Regions from separate parts of the Mesobacillus sp. genome, predicted to be linked through region 1. Evidence: riboswitches for the same ligand, from Rfam matches in the RefSeq annotation. Region 1 holds a riboswitch; the other holds the start of a gene.

Region 1 (6,810 bases):
GACCAGCTGATTCTGGCAAACGACGACTTCCTGGTCCTTGTAATTCGCGCCGGCATATTCCATATCGACGCGGATGGATTTATAGCCTGTCGCATCTCTGCCTTCAAGTGTTTTCGCCGTCAGCAACAGCTGCGGACCGTGGCAGATCGCGAATACTGGTTTTTTCGCATCCATGAAGGACTTTGTGAACTGGACGAAGCGTTCATCTTCGCGGAGCTGGTCCGGTGAGAACCCTCCTGGCAGGAACAATGCGTCAAAATCCTCTGGTTTTACATTATCAATGCTTTCGTCGATCTTGACTTCTGCCTTTCCTTGTTTTCCTTTTACAGTCTTTCCTGATTCCTTTTCGATTGTCATTACTTCATGGCCGGCCTCTGAAAAAGCTCTTGACGGCTCCAGGTACTCGGAATCCTCAAACATCTCTGTGATTAAGCATGCAATTTTAGCCATAGGAATAACATCTCCTTTTCTTTTATATCCACTATTAAACTTTCCCTGTCCGCTGAAGCTAAAACATCTATCCAAATCTTAGAATAAACAAAGGTCCAAAGACCTATATTTTTAAAAAGCAAAAAATTTCATTTTATATTTGACATTATCCACTATAATCAATAGTAGGACATCAATAGGGAGAGAAGGAACACTGTGAATATTAATTATGTCAACGTAATGGAAGAAGTGGTTTCGACTCTTGTCAATGTTTTAATGATGAGCCCGGATTATCAGACTTTCTGCAATTGCAAGAAGTGCAGGAATGATATCATCGCCATCAGCCTGAACACGCTTCCGAGCCATTATGTCACCACAGAAGATGGACGCAAGATGGTATTTGAACAGCTTAATACCCAGGAGAACAGAGCCTGGATCAATAAAAGAATCATCAGTGCCATTCACCTCGTAGGTAAATATCCAAAGCATTAAAAAAAGCTGCCGATTGGCAGCTTTCTTTTTATAGTTTTCATCACTAATTTCTATAATGATTTTGTATCCATCCGCCTCGCGAAATCGACAAACCGGAATTTGTCAGGGCGGTGCCTTGACTCTGTATATTGAAACATGGTGGCGTCCTCAAAATAAATATAGTTCTTCACGACCACGACCGCCTGATAGCCTTCCATATCCAGCAGGGACTGATCTTCCTCGGTCGGTTCCTCCACCGTGAATTCCTTTTTGGCAAAACTGATCTTTTTTTCGAGCTGCTTTTCGATGTATTCAAATATGGAATTTTGGCAGTTTTCCTTTGTAAGTCCAGGAACATATTTCTCGACCAGGTAATCCTTGTCCAGGATGATTCGTTCCCCGTCAATTTGCCGGACTCTGGTAACCTTCCACACCAAATCATCTTCATCAATATGCAGTTCCTTTGCAATTTCGCAATCGGCAGCCTTAAGAGCAAACTCCTCGACGGCGGTTGCTGCTTTGCCGCCCATATTCTCCGCGAGTTCCTTAAAGCTGACCAATCCTGAGATCGGGAATTGGTGCCTTTTCAAATCAAGGACAAGAGAGCCTTTGCCGCGGATCTTTTGGATATATCCATTTTGGGCCAGCAGGTTCAGCGCCTTGCGAATCGTTTCTCTCGATGTCTGGTACATGTCGGCAAACTCATTTTCCGATGGAAGGATGGTCTTTGGCGGATAAAGGCCGTCCTGGATTCTTTTCGCGATTTCCTCATATATCGGCAAGTACTTTTTTTGCATCGTATTCCCCCGTACCTATACTAATTACTGCCATTTTACCCTTTTTTCCTGATAAATGCATTTCCGGATGGGTTTCCTGCAAAATTTAAACGAAAGAACAGCAGCCAATGCCGGTAAAAAAATCCTTTGAGTAATTTTCCCAACATGTTTCATGCAGCTTTTTTTAGAAAACAATCCTTTTGCATGGTATTTTGGTTATAATTGTTCTATGAAACGTTCTCAATATGGAACTATGCGAGGAAATTTGTTATTATTTAATTATAAATAGAGAAGGTGTGTGGATAGCTGTGATCGGTGAACGCGTTAAAAGATTTCGACAGGAAAAGAAAATGTCATTATCCGAGCTTGCAGAACAAGCCGGAGTTGCCAAATCATATTTGAGTTCACTGGAACGCAATCTCCAGACGAACCCTTCAATCCAATTCCTTGAAAAGATTGCAGCAGTCCTTAATATCCCTGTTGACAATCTGATCCATGAACAGCCTGATAAGGAGAATATGGATTCTGACTGGGTGAATCTTGTGAAAGAAGCAATGGATTCCGGCATCACCAAGGACCAGTTCCGTGAGTTCCTCGAATTCAACAAATGGAAGCTTCATAATAAATAAAATGGACAGCGGGCGATCGCTGTCCATTTTATTTATGGTCACAATTAAATTCTTTAAATGATAGTTCTGTAAAAATATGCTGTTGATTTCCGTTCCAGGCGCTTCGCTTTCCTCTGAAGAATTATGAAAAAGCCCAATTGCCGGCTTTTTCAAGAGCGAATTCTTCTAGGGGCGTGCGGTGAGCCTCCTCGTCGCTTTGCTCCTGTGGGGTAAAATGGCCCCTTCTTCTCGGGCCATTTCTACCGGGGTCTCACCTGTCCCGCTTCATCCCGAAGGAGTCTTCGCGCCTGGAACGAAGAGCAACAGAGTATTATAAATCAATATTTTGCTTTAACAGTATCTAATCAAAAAATAAAAAGCACCTCAAAGAGAGCTGCCCGATTCATTTCATTATGATGTTTTTCTATGTACTTTTAAAGTCCTGTGCCGTTGAAGCTTTGTAAAAACTCCCTGATTTCTTCTATCTTCAATCCCATTTCCATTGCTTCCATTATGAGCTGCGTCCATTCCTGGTCCAATTCTTCGGTAATTGCCTTTTCGCTAATCAAGTTCTTCCCCCCAAAATACGTGTGTATTCCAGGCAGTCCGGCCATCATAGTACTTTGCACCTTAGATCCGTGACTTTGCGTCCCCGCTTTTCAACAAGTTTGCCTTTTTCTGTGCCTTTTATCTCATCTTTAACTCCCAATCTCATTGTATATGGTTCTTTTTTTTTATCTTGTAAGTATTTGTCGGCTGGATTTGATTGATTATTTCTTTTTTCTTCCAAGGAATTACAAAAACAGTATGGAAAACAGTTAGTTTTCAGAAATTTCAAGTTATTATCTAGATATCTTTGTCAAATTATCTCCGGAATTGTTGAACTCTTTTTTAAACATTACCCCCACAAACTTGAATCTGATTTTCTATTTAAATCTTTCCTGGTGTAAACACCTTTAATCCAGCTGGGCAAAGCCGTTCTCTTTTCAAATGTTCCAGCCTGAAAAAATCGATAGCTGGTAAGATCATGGCCACATACAGGGCATAGCCATTCACCCTGCTCACAGCTGCTGAAGGACGGACGATTGCATCGATCACAATTTTTTCTGTACACAGCAAACAACACCTCCATGGTTGTCCAGATTATCTTTATTGAGTATAGTCCATTGGAATCATTTCTGGAAAAGGCGAAAATTAGTCAAAAATTCTTAAAAAAGAACGAATATCGTTCTTTTACAAGAATTATCTCTAGTTATCTTACAATATCGCATTTTGAAAAGAACAATTTGTTCGTTATAATGAATAAGCGAATGTCTTTTAAGGAGAATTGCCAAATGAAGATAGTGGGAGAGAAAATTAAGAGATTGCGAATCAAAAAAAAGTATTCCATCACTGAACTGTCGGAAAAAGCAAATGTATCGAAATCCTATTTAAGCTATATCGAAAGAGGAATCCAGGAGAATCCTTCAGTCCAGGTCTTATCGCGCTTGGCGTTGACGCTCGATACCACAGTCGAATACTTGATGGGCAATGAAACTCAACTAAAAAAGGGAGAAATCTCTCTCGATTCTGAATGGCTATTGCTTATTGAAGAGGCAATTAGGAGCGGGATCAGCAAAGATGATTTTTCCTATTATCTGGATTTTATCAAATTCAGGAATTCTTCAATCAAGTCGAAGAAATAGTGTTAATACTAAAATATAAAGTTGGAATTCTTTTTATACCAAAAAAAGAACCAGCTAGTGGCTGATTCTAATTCCTCTTTGTCGACGTTAATTTTTTTTTGTGAAAATGGCTGCTGATTTCATTCATGCGCCTTCCCATCTTCCCAATAAAGCTGCTATAGGTATGGATATCCCTGCCCCATTTACAAATTCTCTAAATGTCCTTCCAGTTCCCCATTATCAAATAAGGCTCAAGGCAATTTCGGCTCCAACTCTTGCGTTATTTTTGATCAGGGCGATGTTGGCTTCGAGGCTTTTGCCATCTGTTAATTCTTTTACCTTGGCAAGAAGGAATGGTGTGACCTGTTTGCCTTCAATTTTCTTTTCCTTTGCTTCTTGGAGGGCCTTTTCTATGACATGATTCATCAGACTTTCTTCCATGGCTTGTTCCTCTGGGATTGGATTTGCGACCACGACGCCTCCATTGAGTCCAAGCTCCCATTTTGTCCTGATCAGTTCAGCGACTTCCTCTGCTGAATCCAGCCGGAAGTTCACCTTATATAAACTTGTTCTTGTATAAAAGGCAGGGAGTGTATCGGTGCCAAAGCCAACGACAGGCACCCCATGGGTTTCCAGATATTCGAGGGTAAGCCCAAGATCAAGAATGGACTTTGCCCCTGCACATACGACGGCAACATTTGTATTTGCCAGTTCCTGCAGATCTGCTGAAATATCCATTGTCACTTCCGCTTCACGGTGCACACCGCCGATTCCTCCTGTGACAAATACCTGGATTCCCGCAAGCTCTGCACAAATCATCGTTGCCGCAACCGTGGTGGCGCCATCCTTCTTCGCTGCTAATAGATAGGGAAGGTCCCGCCTGCTTGTTTTTTCGACATTTCTGCTTTGACCGAGATATTCGAGCTCCTCGTCTGAGAGACCGATTTTTATTTTTCCGGCAAGGATGGCAATTGTCGCTGGGACAGCTCCCAAAGCCCGGATAATTTCCTCGACTTCCCTCGCAGTGTGGACATTTTGTGGATAAGGCATTCCATGGGAGATAATGGTAGATTCCAGCGCTACGATCGGTTTGCCTGTTTTTTTCGCTTCGAGTACTTCCTCTGAAAATTCAAGCCACTTTTCTAGCATTCTCTAACCCTCTTAATTAAAGTTTTGTTTGTATGTGTCCAGCAATTGCTTGTTATTCAAGATTGGATTTACCGTTTCGATTGTCTGAAGTGTCAGGATCGAGCAGGCCATCCCTATTTTGCAGGCATCCTCGGTCTGTATTCCGTTTAAATGGGCATAGAGGATCCCGGCAACTAGCGAATCGCCTGCACCGGTCACGTCAATCACCGATATGGCAGGCGGAATCAGCACGCCAGCTTCACCTTTTTTCGTAAAATAGACGAGGCCTTTATCTCCCCGGCTGATGACGACTTTCTCTGCTCCTTTATGGATGATCTTTTCGGCTGCTTTGAAAAAATCGCCTTCGTTCTCGATGCTGATGTGTGATATCGCCTCTGCCTCATCCTTATTGGCAATCAGCCAGGTCACACCCGTTAAATCTTCCGGCAGCTTTCTTGCTTTCGGGGAGGACACCGGCGTAATGCATAATGGCAGATTTTCTCTGCGGCACCTCGTAATAATGCATTCCAGGACCTGAGCTGGAAAATTGGTATCCAGCATGATTAAATCAGATGAGGCAAAATAGGCCCATTTTCCGTCGATGAATTCAGGAGTAATAGCATCATAGATTGACATTTCGGCCAGAGCAACCGACATTTCACCCTCATGGTCCAGCACTGCGGTATAAGTTCCGGTAGATTGGCCATGCATGATTTGCGAAGGAGTCGTATCGGCGAATGCCTTCGTGTATTCCAGCAGCCAATGCCCCTCATGGTCGTCCCCTACTACTGTCAGCACACTGACATCGCTGCCCAGCCTTCCCAGATTCTCAGCAATATTCCTCGCTACGCCTCCACATGATTTGGAGCTTTCCGCTGGATTGGACGTGCCAAGCTCCAGCCTGCTTTTCGACCAGATTTTCCGGTCGATATTCGCTCCTCCTACACAAAGCACCTGCCTTTTCTCCGGCAATACATAGGCTCTGCCAAGAATCTTTCCTTGTTTGATTAATGCCGATATATAGCTCGCTACCTCAGAACGAGATAGTTTCGATTTCATCGCCAGATCTATTTGTGAGATGAACGGATCCTCTTTTACTAGTTTAAAAATAAGTGCCTCTCTCTCATTCATTTCGTGCACCCCTCTAATTTCCAAATACTAGTCTATATAAGAATCATAAACCTTTATCTGAATAGGCACAACATTATTAATATTCGTTTACTTTTTCCTTTTTCCTACTTCCAACCCGCTTGAAGCTTTGTGGCTTGCTTGTGTCATAATGTCACAAAAAAGTCATATAAAATCGGGCAATCTCACGCTTTTCCCACGGATTTTTCTCATTTTAATCACAACTCCCTGTTACGATTATTCCGTAACTAAAGGAGGTTATTTTTATGAAAAAATATTTTACTGTATTCATAGCATCCTTATTCATTTTGGCTCTTTCTGCATGCGGCGATTCCGCCGCTGACAAGGAGAAACAAACAGAAACTGAAGCCGGAACAGCCTCTGTGACAGAGGAGAAGCACGATCATGGTGAAGGTCCTCATGAGCCAGGTAAAGAGGATGTATGTGCTTTCTGCAATATGAAGGTATACACGGAGTCCGACCAAATGGGCGTGTTCACCGCCCAGGCAAAAACAGCAGACGGTGAGTATGTATTCTTTGATGACTCAGGCTGCCTTCTGAACTCCCAAAGGAAAGATGAAATAAAATACGAGGAAAAATGGGTCC
Region 2 (7,790 bases), on a different contig from region 1:
TTTTGCCTGTCTTCATGCTCAATCAGGGCATGGCCGAAAAGACTGATGAAGTTGGCGCGAATCTCAAGAATCTGGCCTTCAATTTTTTTCAGGTCATGTTTTTGTGCTTCCGTAAGCTGTACCGCAGAATATCGGTCATCATGGACCGCTTTTGCTATTTCATGCTTCCTATTAACAATTGCTTCACCTAATAACTTCAATTCATTGTTCATTCAATCTTCCTCCAAATGTTCCAAAAAGAAATTATAATTTATCATTTAACCGTCAGATTCATTTATACACTGTTATCATCCATCATAACGCAGGTGGAAGAAGCAGGACAAGTTTTTACCCTTGGGCTGGAATATGCCTTAATTAAAAATACCTCCGGCGCCAGGGCTGAAACCGCTTTGGGACACCAACACTTCTGTTACTCCCAATTCCTCTTTCATCATTTTTAGAATGACTTTATAAGCAGATGGATTGTACCATTTTTCCATGCCGAGCTGTTCATAGATCTTATATACTCCCAGCTTCCTGGTCCGTTTTCCTCCGCTTCCATCACCCATCCAAAAATCATCGATGGTAATCCTGCTGGCCACTCCTTTTAGCTTTTCAGGAAATTCCCTCGAGCAGGGCAATAACGGCGAAATCGTCGCCTGTGTCAATACACCAGCAGCGGTGATTTCCTTTAACGCCTTCATCCTTGCAGGTATCGGTGGAGCTGATGGAGCAAAGGCTTTTCTGATTTCTTCTTTATCTGTTTCAATCGTCATCGATATCCTGATTTTATTGCCGAACTGTTTAAATAAGTCGAGATCTCTTTTTACAAGCGGTGAACGGGTCTGGACGAACAGAAAGTCAGGCTGGACTTCAAGCATGACCTCCAGAAGGCTTCTTGTCAGCATGGTTTTCGCTTCTATTGGCTGGTAAGGATCTGTTGCCGACGACATAAAAATCGTAACCGGCCCTTTCTTCTTGGCCTTGACCAATTCCTTACGCAATAATTCAGCTGCATTCGCCTTGATATCTACCCAGGTTCCCCATTCTTCCTCGCGAAAAAGTGAAACCGGAAGCTGCCTTACATAACAATAGCTGCAGCCAAACGCACAGCCTGCATACGGGTTTAGGGAATGGGAATACTCACTCAGCAACCCCCTCCCCGGGGTCAGGATACTTTTCGATAGAATATCATTGATGTTCAGCTTCACGGAATCACCACCTTATTGTTAATCACTTTTATTATTATATAGGCTGGTTTTGGAAAACGTGGATTTCAGGTACGGGGTTGTGTTGGTAACTTTTGTAACAAACCTTTTATTAGGATGAAATATGAGGTTGTCCAGATTTTTGCTATTCAATGACAGGCAAAAAATTGGTCTAGGACTGCTTAAAACTGAGCTTAAATCATTAGTTCAAGTTTGGAAGCAGTCCTTTTTTATAAAAGTAGGCAATCAAGTTCATCATTGTTTCCGGCAATTTCTTTGGGAAGCGCTTGTGCCGGTAAAACTTGTAGAATGCGCGCTTCAGGTCATCCCACTGTGAGCATTTCTTGGTCTGGCGGAAGCGTGCGACGTCAATAAGACGGACGTTTCCTTCCGGAGTGATGATGATATTCCTTAAATGAATGTCCGAGGGATTCAATCCTTTTTCCCTCGCAAGCTGAAGGGCGGCATCAACCTTTTTTATATGCCGGCCGGCAATGGGGATTCCATTAACCAGGCAATTGAACAGCGTTGTACCATGAATATAATCAATCACGAGATAATTGCTGCCTGATTCGTGCAATGACGGGAAGAACGGATTTCCCTTTAACTCTTGATATATTGCCGCTTCCTCAGCAGCTATGTGCTCAAATGACGGGAAGAATACCTTCAGGACAAGCTCAGTCCCGGCTATCCGAAACGCAAACGCACTTCTTCCTTCCCCAATCAGCTCCAGCCGATCATCCATGCCCTCAAGATTCACCCTCGACCCCTTATGACGATATACCACACTCCGCGCCAACTCACCATACAAACTCACCCTCACCCCTCCTCTCTAACCATTCACCGCTTTACAGCACCGGGGGTCAGACCCCCAGCGCTTCACCGCATTAACTCAGTGGGGGTCTGACCCCCGGCGCGTTAATGTGATGAAGCTATTTGTCTTTTATTACTTTGATCATGTCTTCGTCCCAGCTTTCTACGCCTTGTTCGAAGGTTAGCTTTGTCTTGAAGTGGTAGGAGATGGCTTTGCTGGATACTGGTACGTCTTCTGGGAGCTTGAAGGAAAACGGAACTTTGTCGTTTTCATCTGATTCGATCTTTGTCTGTATCTTAATTGCTATGTTATCGATTTCCTTCTCTGCTCCTGTTTTCTCATCCACCATGACCAGGGCGCAGTCTATCTGTTTTAAGTGCTGGTCGATTGTTCCGCCTTTTATTAGAAATTGCCCATTCACTGCTTCTCCCGGCCTCAGTACATCCTTCTCCAAAACAAGGTCAATTTGTGCTGACCCGACGCCCATAAGCGACATATACTTTCTTAATAACATTCCTGATCCTCCATCTAGATTAAATTACTTCTTTCCGCCTGAGTATCGATCATCAAGACGCTTCTCGATCTTTTCGAGCAGACGCTGATCCATTAATAATTCTTCCCGGTTCTTCTTGACAAGTTCCTCAAAACGCAGCTGTTTTTTCTTCATTCGAACCACACTCCATTAATAAAATTTATGTTGCTTATTTCAAAAATGCTTTTATCGTAATAAAAAAACCTTCACCGGAAGCGGTGAAGGTTTAAAAACAAATAAAGACCTTCACCAAATATGGTAAAGGTCTTGCTAACAACTGTCGTTGCCAACAAAGCCGGGAGAAATCTCCGTAATGACGACTCTGTTGTAAAAGCTACTCCCCTTTAGGAGAACTATTCAAGTTTATAATTATATCATACATGACACAGAAATATCCGTCAAATCAAACGCTTTTTGAGTATCTGACCAAAGGTTGGCAATATTCAGGCTGCCCTACTTGCCGTTGCCATTGCCTTTTCCGGAGCCTTCATTGCCGCCCTTGTCTACCTTGCTGCTTTCATCTTCCTTAGGGCCCGCTTCATCTCCGTTAGAACCCTGATCCTTCTTTCCTTTAGCCTTTTCAGACTCCTCTTTTTGTTTCTGCTCTTCAGCCTTCTTGTTTTCTTCACGCTGCTTATCTTCGGCTTTTTTTGCTTCTTCCTTCTTTTTCTCTTCTGCTTTTCTAGCTTCTTCTTTTTTCTTTTCCTCCGCTTGCTTCGCGGCTTGCTGCTTTTGTTCTTCAGCGTTCTTAGCAGCAGCCTGTTTTTGCTCGTCAGCTTTCTTAGCAGCCGCAGTCTTTTTCTCATCCGCTCTTACAGTCGCAGGCTGTGCTGCGGTCTTTTTATCACTGCTCTTAACAGTTGTTGCTGCATTCGCCAGTAAAGTTGAAGTTGTTGTTTCAGCTGAAGCAGTATCATCTGCTTCTCCTTCTGTCACTGCCCCGTCTTCTGTCTGGCCAGCCCCAGTTCCATTATCCTCAGCATCAGCACTATCTCCATCGCCTGCTTCAACATCTCCAGACTCCAATGAGTCATCTTCAGAGGCGGCATCATCTGCTTCTTCCTCATCAGAGCCCTTCTTCTTGCCTAAGGCCAATCCTTTTTTCTCGACACCAAGCTGTTTAACAGCTTGTCCAAATCCAAGCTTTTCTTCTGTAAAAATAGCAGCAACTTCATCTACGGTAATATCGGCTGTTTCAGCCAGCCAGAAAATCTGGGCAATTTGACCATATCCAAGCCCTTGTTCACGAAGCTCAGCCACCTTTTCCTGATCAAGCCCCTTCACTACATTCGCAACAACCTTTGCCTCTTCGACAGCTTCTTCCAGCTCTTCCTCCAGTTCGCCTTCTGCATCCTCTGCAAGCTCGTCCTCTACTTCAGCAACGTCTTCTAACTGTTCAGTGAGTTCATCCGCGCCCTCTGAATCGGTTTCTTCCTCGACAATCACTTCAGTCACTTTTTCCTGAGCTTCCTCAAGAGCAGCTAAATAATCCTCTAAAGCTGCTTGCACAAATTCATCTTTCTCTTCAGTAGACATAGCTGTTGCTTCCGCAAGTCTCTCACTCGCAAACTCAAGCAGCAGCTGGGCCTCCTTTTCATCATCGAAGGTCACTAACAGCTTTAGCTCCTCAAATAATTGATCGAAAGTAAAAAAGAATTCATCTGGTGTAACGCCCGGATCTGCCGTTTCGATTACCTCATCGGCTGATACACCCGAACCAAAGGCAAGCACCCCTGTCAAAACTGCTGTTGTCAAAAGCTTCTTCATTCTAATTCCCCCGTTATAAAGTTTGAACTAAAATCGATAAAAAATAAAAAAGTGCTGTCCGAAGAACAGCACACACCGTACGCTATGTGAATCTTCGGCAACTGGCTGGCATAGTCCGAAAGACATTAGCCCCTGTAGTTTTGCGTCGCCAGGTTTCCCTGGTTTTGCCATTATCGGATTTTAATTCTACTTATATCTTACTTTTTCGACAGGAAAAAATAAATAGAAATTTTTCAAATATTTACTTCGCTTCCTCGCCAAATTTTCCTTCATGATAATCACGGTAAGCCTGTCGGATTTCTTCCATTGAATTCATTACGAACGGGCCGTACGCCACTACTTCTTCCTTGATCGGTTTTCCTGAATAAACGAGAACCCTGGAGCGGCTATTTGCTTTTAGCTGCAATTCGCTTAAGCCTTCCCCGCCATCATTATACGAAAGAGTTGCAGCTGAGGATTTTTTCAAGTTTGTGCCGCTTTTCCCTGTATTCAAATCACCGGACAGGACGTAGATGAATGCATTATGTCCTTCCGGAAGTTCGTATGAGAATTCCGCCCCCTCTGATAGGATGATTTCGGAAAGGGTGAACGGCAACAATGGCTCCAGCGGACCAGTTACTCCGGCCGTTTCACCTGAGTAAACCTTCAGGAAACCGCCATCAAACTGAACAATCGGCGCTGTTTCAGAGTATACATCCTGATAGGATGTTGTCGTATTCTTTAAGCTTTTAGGCAGATTAAGCCAAAGCTGCAGCGTATGGGCGATATCCTGGTCAACCGCCTCTTCTGCATGCCTCGCACCTGATCCGGCATTCATATATTGGATGTCCCCTGACTCAAGGATACTGTGCCCGCCATGATTATCGATGTGTTCAAGCCTGCCATCTATCACATAAGTGATCGTCTGGAAACCGCGATGCGGATGGTCAGAGAATGTGCCGCGCTTGAACCAGTCCTCCGCCATCAGGATAAAAGGATCAAGCTCCCTCCACCTCTGCGGATTTAAAACCAGTCCTGCCTGGACATGCGGTAAATCTTTTTCCTCATATTGTACAGTCCAATGATCCTTGATTTCTCTTTGGAACATCTTCTATTCCTCCAGTACATTCATTATTTAGTTAACTATATCCAATATACAACATCAGCTTACTTATAGTAAGCTAAGCGCTCTGCATCATTTTCTTTACGCATTCTTTTGTAAAAAGCGTTCCTCAATTCAGTTTCTAGCTCTTTTTCTATTTTAGCATCATCCTCCTTCCTTTATAATTAGCTCATACAACATGTTCCTCATACTTGAAAAAATACATAATGAGTGAACCGATAATAATAGAAGAAATAATATTTAAAGGCGCAAAGGAAACGCTATGCGGCACACTTTTCCTACCCGATCACATCGAGCAGCTTGTTCCAGCGATGGCATTTTTAGCAGGCTCTGGCGGTGAGTCTGAACGTTATGGAGATGCTTGGGGATTCAAAATGCGGGTCACTCTAGCTCAACACTGCAATGAACACGGCATTGCTGTTTTACTTTTTGACAAGCCTGGCAATGGCGGTTCTACAGGCAGCTGGGAAGAGCAGGACTTTCATGACCGTGCTGCAGATGCACTGGCAGCAGTCCATTTTTTGCAATCAAGAAGCGAAATTGACAGAGAAAAAGTCGGCTTGATCGGCCACAGCCAGGGAGGTTGGATTGCCCAGCTCTCAGCAGCCAAGTATGAAGAGATCAAATTTTTCATTACTCTTGCCCGCCCTTATATCCCTGTTTACGAACAAATCATGACTGACATCAACCTTCATCATGAAGCAGAAAACAAATCAACCGTTCATAAACAGATCGCTTTGGGAAAAATTAAGACCTTGCTGGCTCTTGCAAAGCTGATCTCAAAATATGGATATAAACACTATATAAATCTCACATAGATTACGGTCCAGTCCCTATTCTTCCAAAAATCACATGGCCAGTGCTTGCGCTTTTTGGAGAGAAAGACGTCCTGTGTCCGCCACTTTCAAGCATCCAGAATATCAAGAAACACCTTGGGTCTACTGACATTACAAACAAAGTCTTCCCTTCGGCGAATCACCTTTTTTTGGAAGTGCAGCACTGGAAGCACAAGGGAGTTCTGCAATCTGGAGAAGAAATTTGTGCCTGAGTTTATGCCTGCGGTCACAGATTGGCTGAAAGCGAGAGTTTAAAACTTATAAAGGATGTTGAACCTAAATGAATAATCAAATCGAATTCAGCTGGGTCGGAAGTCAGGAGAGCTTTGTTGACAATATTAGTGTTGAGGAGTTTGGCAGTGTAGCTGTAGGACGTTACGGCGGCAATTCAGCGGCAGGGCAATATAAAAACGAAGACGGCTGCCTGCTGCTGGCAGATGCCCTGGAAGATTGGGAGTTTGTTATTTTGCTAGATGCCCATAACTCGGCAGAAAGCGCTGAGCTGGTCGTCAGCGTGTTTGAACAGAAAAAACATGAGATATTAGATTTACTCACCCTGCAGTCCGAACAGGCGTTTAGGGCCCTGGAAGCCTGGGTTCTTACCCTTTTCCAAAGCGACGACTTTTTAGCTGAATGCAGGAAGATTGCCGGCGAAACAGCCTGTCTGATGATGGCCAGAAAAGGAAAGTACATCTGGTGGTTTTCTGTTGGTGACTGTTTGTTATTTTTGCATCATGAGGAGCTCGCAGCCTTTGGGCAATATCAAGTAAATCAGCGCCATTTTTATGAATGGATCGGCCAGGTGAATACCTTTGAAATGGCTGTACCTTGCTACAGCACTGGCAGGAAAGAGCTGCGCAAAGGGATGAACCATCTGCTTTTAACCACTGATGGTTTGATTGAATGCCCTGGTGAACCATACACAAATCATCAAAACCTATTTCAGGTTTTCGCTAACAACGCAAATCAGGACGGAGTCTGGACACTCTTGAAAAGAATCCAGGAAAACAATGTCCGCGACAGTACGACCATTTTGTCCTGGATGGTTGAGATCTCTGAAGCAGCGGCACTTCCAAGCAATCTATAATTGGAAACGCACGGGGACTATTTCCCGTGCGTTAAGTTTTTCTTCATTATAAAATTGATAAATTCCATTCCTCTTACCATCTTCTTCTGCTCTTTCACTTCTTTATATCCGTTGGAGAGAAAAAAGCCTCTGGCTGTCACGCTTGCTTCTGTTGACAGCTCAGGATATTCCCTGCGGCGGGCAGCTTCCTCAAGCTTTTTTAAAATGGCCGTTCCGACTCCCTTGCCTTGAAAATTTTTGTGGGTATATAACAAGTCTATTTCCCTTGCTTCGTTAAGGTTTCCGAACCCTGCCACCTCGCCATCCAATTCGCAAACAAAGGCCAGGCTGTTCCCAAGTCGCCTCTCTAATTTTTCGATATTTGAAAAACTGTCAGCCCATACCTCACACTGTTCCGTCGTATAGTCTTTGATGTTCACTGATAAGATTGTTTCCATGCTTAAACTCAAGATGGCCAGTGTATCT

What was found. Region 1 has a riboswitch for cyclic di-GMP ahead of AC3EBE_RS23900 (anti-repressor SinI family protein). Riboswitches for the same ligand answer to the same signal wherever they lie in the genome.
Region 2: it holds a riboswitch for cyclic di-GMP, as region 1 does, so the genes downstream of both, AC3EBE_RS05625 (DUF5667 domain-containing protein) here and AC3EBE_RS23900 (anti-repressor SinI family protein) in region 1, are expected to answer to the same signal.

What each region holds. Positions count from the first base shown of each region.
Region 1 covers NZ_JBYNSB010000063.1:463-7,272, reverse strand. The annotation lists gene AC3EBE_RS23920 (type 1 glutamine amidotransferase domain-containing protein) at 1-450, opposite strand, end outside; gene AC3EBE_RS23915 (late competence development ComFB family protein) at 646-921, shown strand; gene treR (trehalose operon repressor) at 972-1,697, opposite strand; gene AC3EBE_RS23905 (helix-turn-helix domain-containing protein) at 1,985-2,305, shown strand; gene AC3EBE_RS23900 (anti-repressor SinI family protein) at 2,719-2,853, opposite strand; cyclic di-GMP riboswitch class I at 2,882-2,967, opposite strand; gene AC3EBE_RS23895 (hypothetical protein) at 3,215-3,403, opposite strand; gene AC3EBE_RS23890 (helix-turn-helix domain-containing protein) at 3,619-3,969, shown strand; gene AC3EBE_RS23885 (pseudouridine-5'-phosphate glycosidase) at 4,189-5,097, opposite strand; gene AC3EBE_RS23880 (carbohydrate kinase) at 5,110-6,207, opposite strand; gene AC3EBE_RS23875 (nitrous oxide reductase accessory protein NosL) at 6,471-6,810, shown strand, end outside.
Region 2 covers NZ_JBYNSB010000015.1:1,321-9,110, reverse strand. The annotation lists gene AC3EBE_RS05650 (STAS domain-containing protein) at 1-212, opposite strand, end outside; gene AC3EBE_RS05645 (SPL family radical SAM protein) at 351-1,190, opposite strand; gene AC3EBE_RS05640 (protein kinase family protein) at 1,390-2,004, opposite strand; gene AC3EBE_RS05635 (sporulation protein) at 2,120-2,515, opposite strand; gene AC3EBE_RS05630 (FbpB family small basic protein) at 2,540-2,668, opposite strand; gene AC3EBE_RS05625 (DUF5667 domain-containing protein) at 2,987-4,300, opposite strand; cyclic di-GMP riboswitch class I at 4,394-4,479, opposite strand; gene AC3EBE_RS05620 (pirin family protein) at 4,542-5,387, opposite strand; gene AC3EBE_RS05615 (alpha/beta hydrolase family protein) at 5,609-6,220, shown strand; gene AC3EBE_RS05610 (protein phosphatase 2C domain-containing protein) at 6,519-7,325, shown strand; gene AC3EBE_RS05605 (GNAT family N-acetyltransferase) at 7,343-7,790, opposite strand, start outside.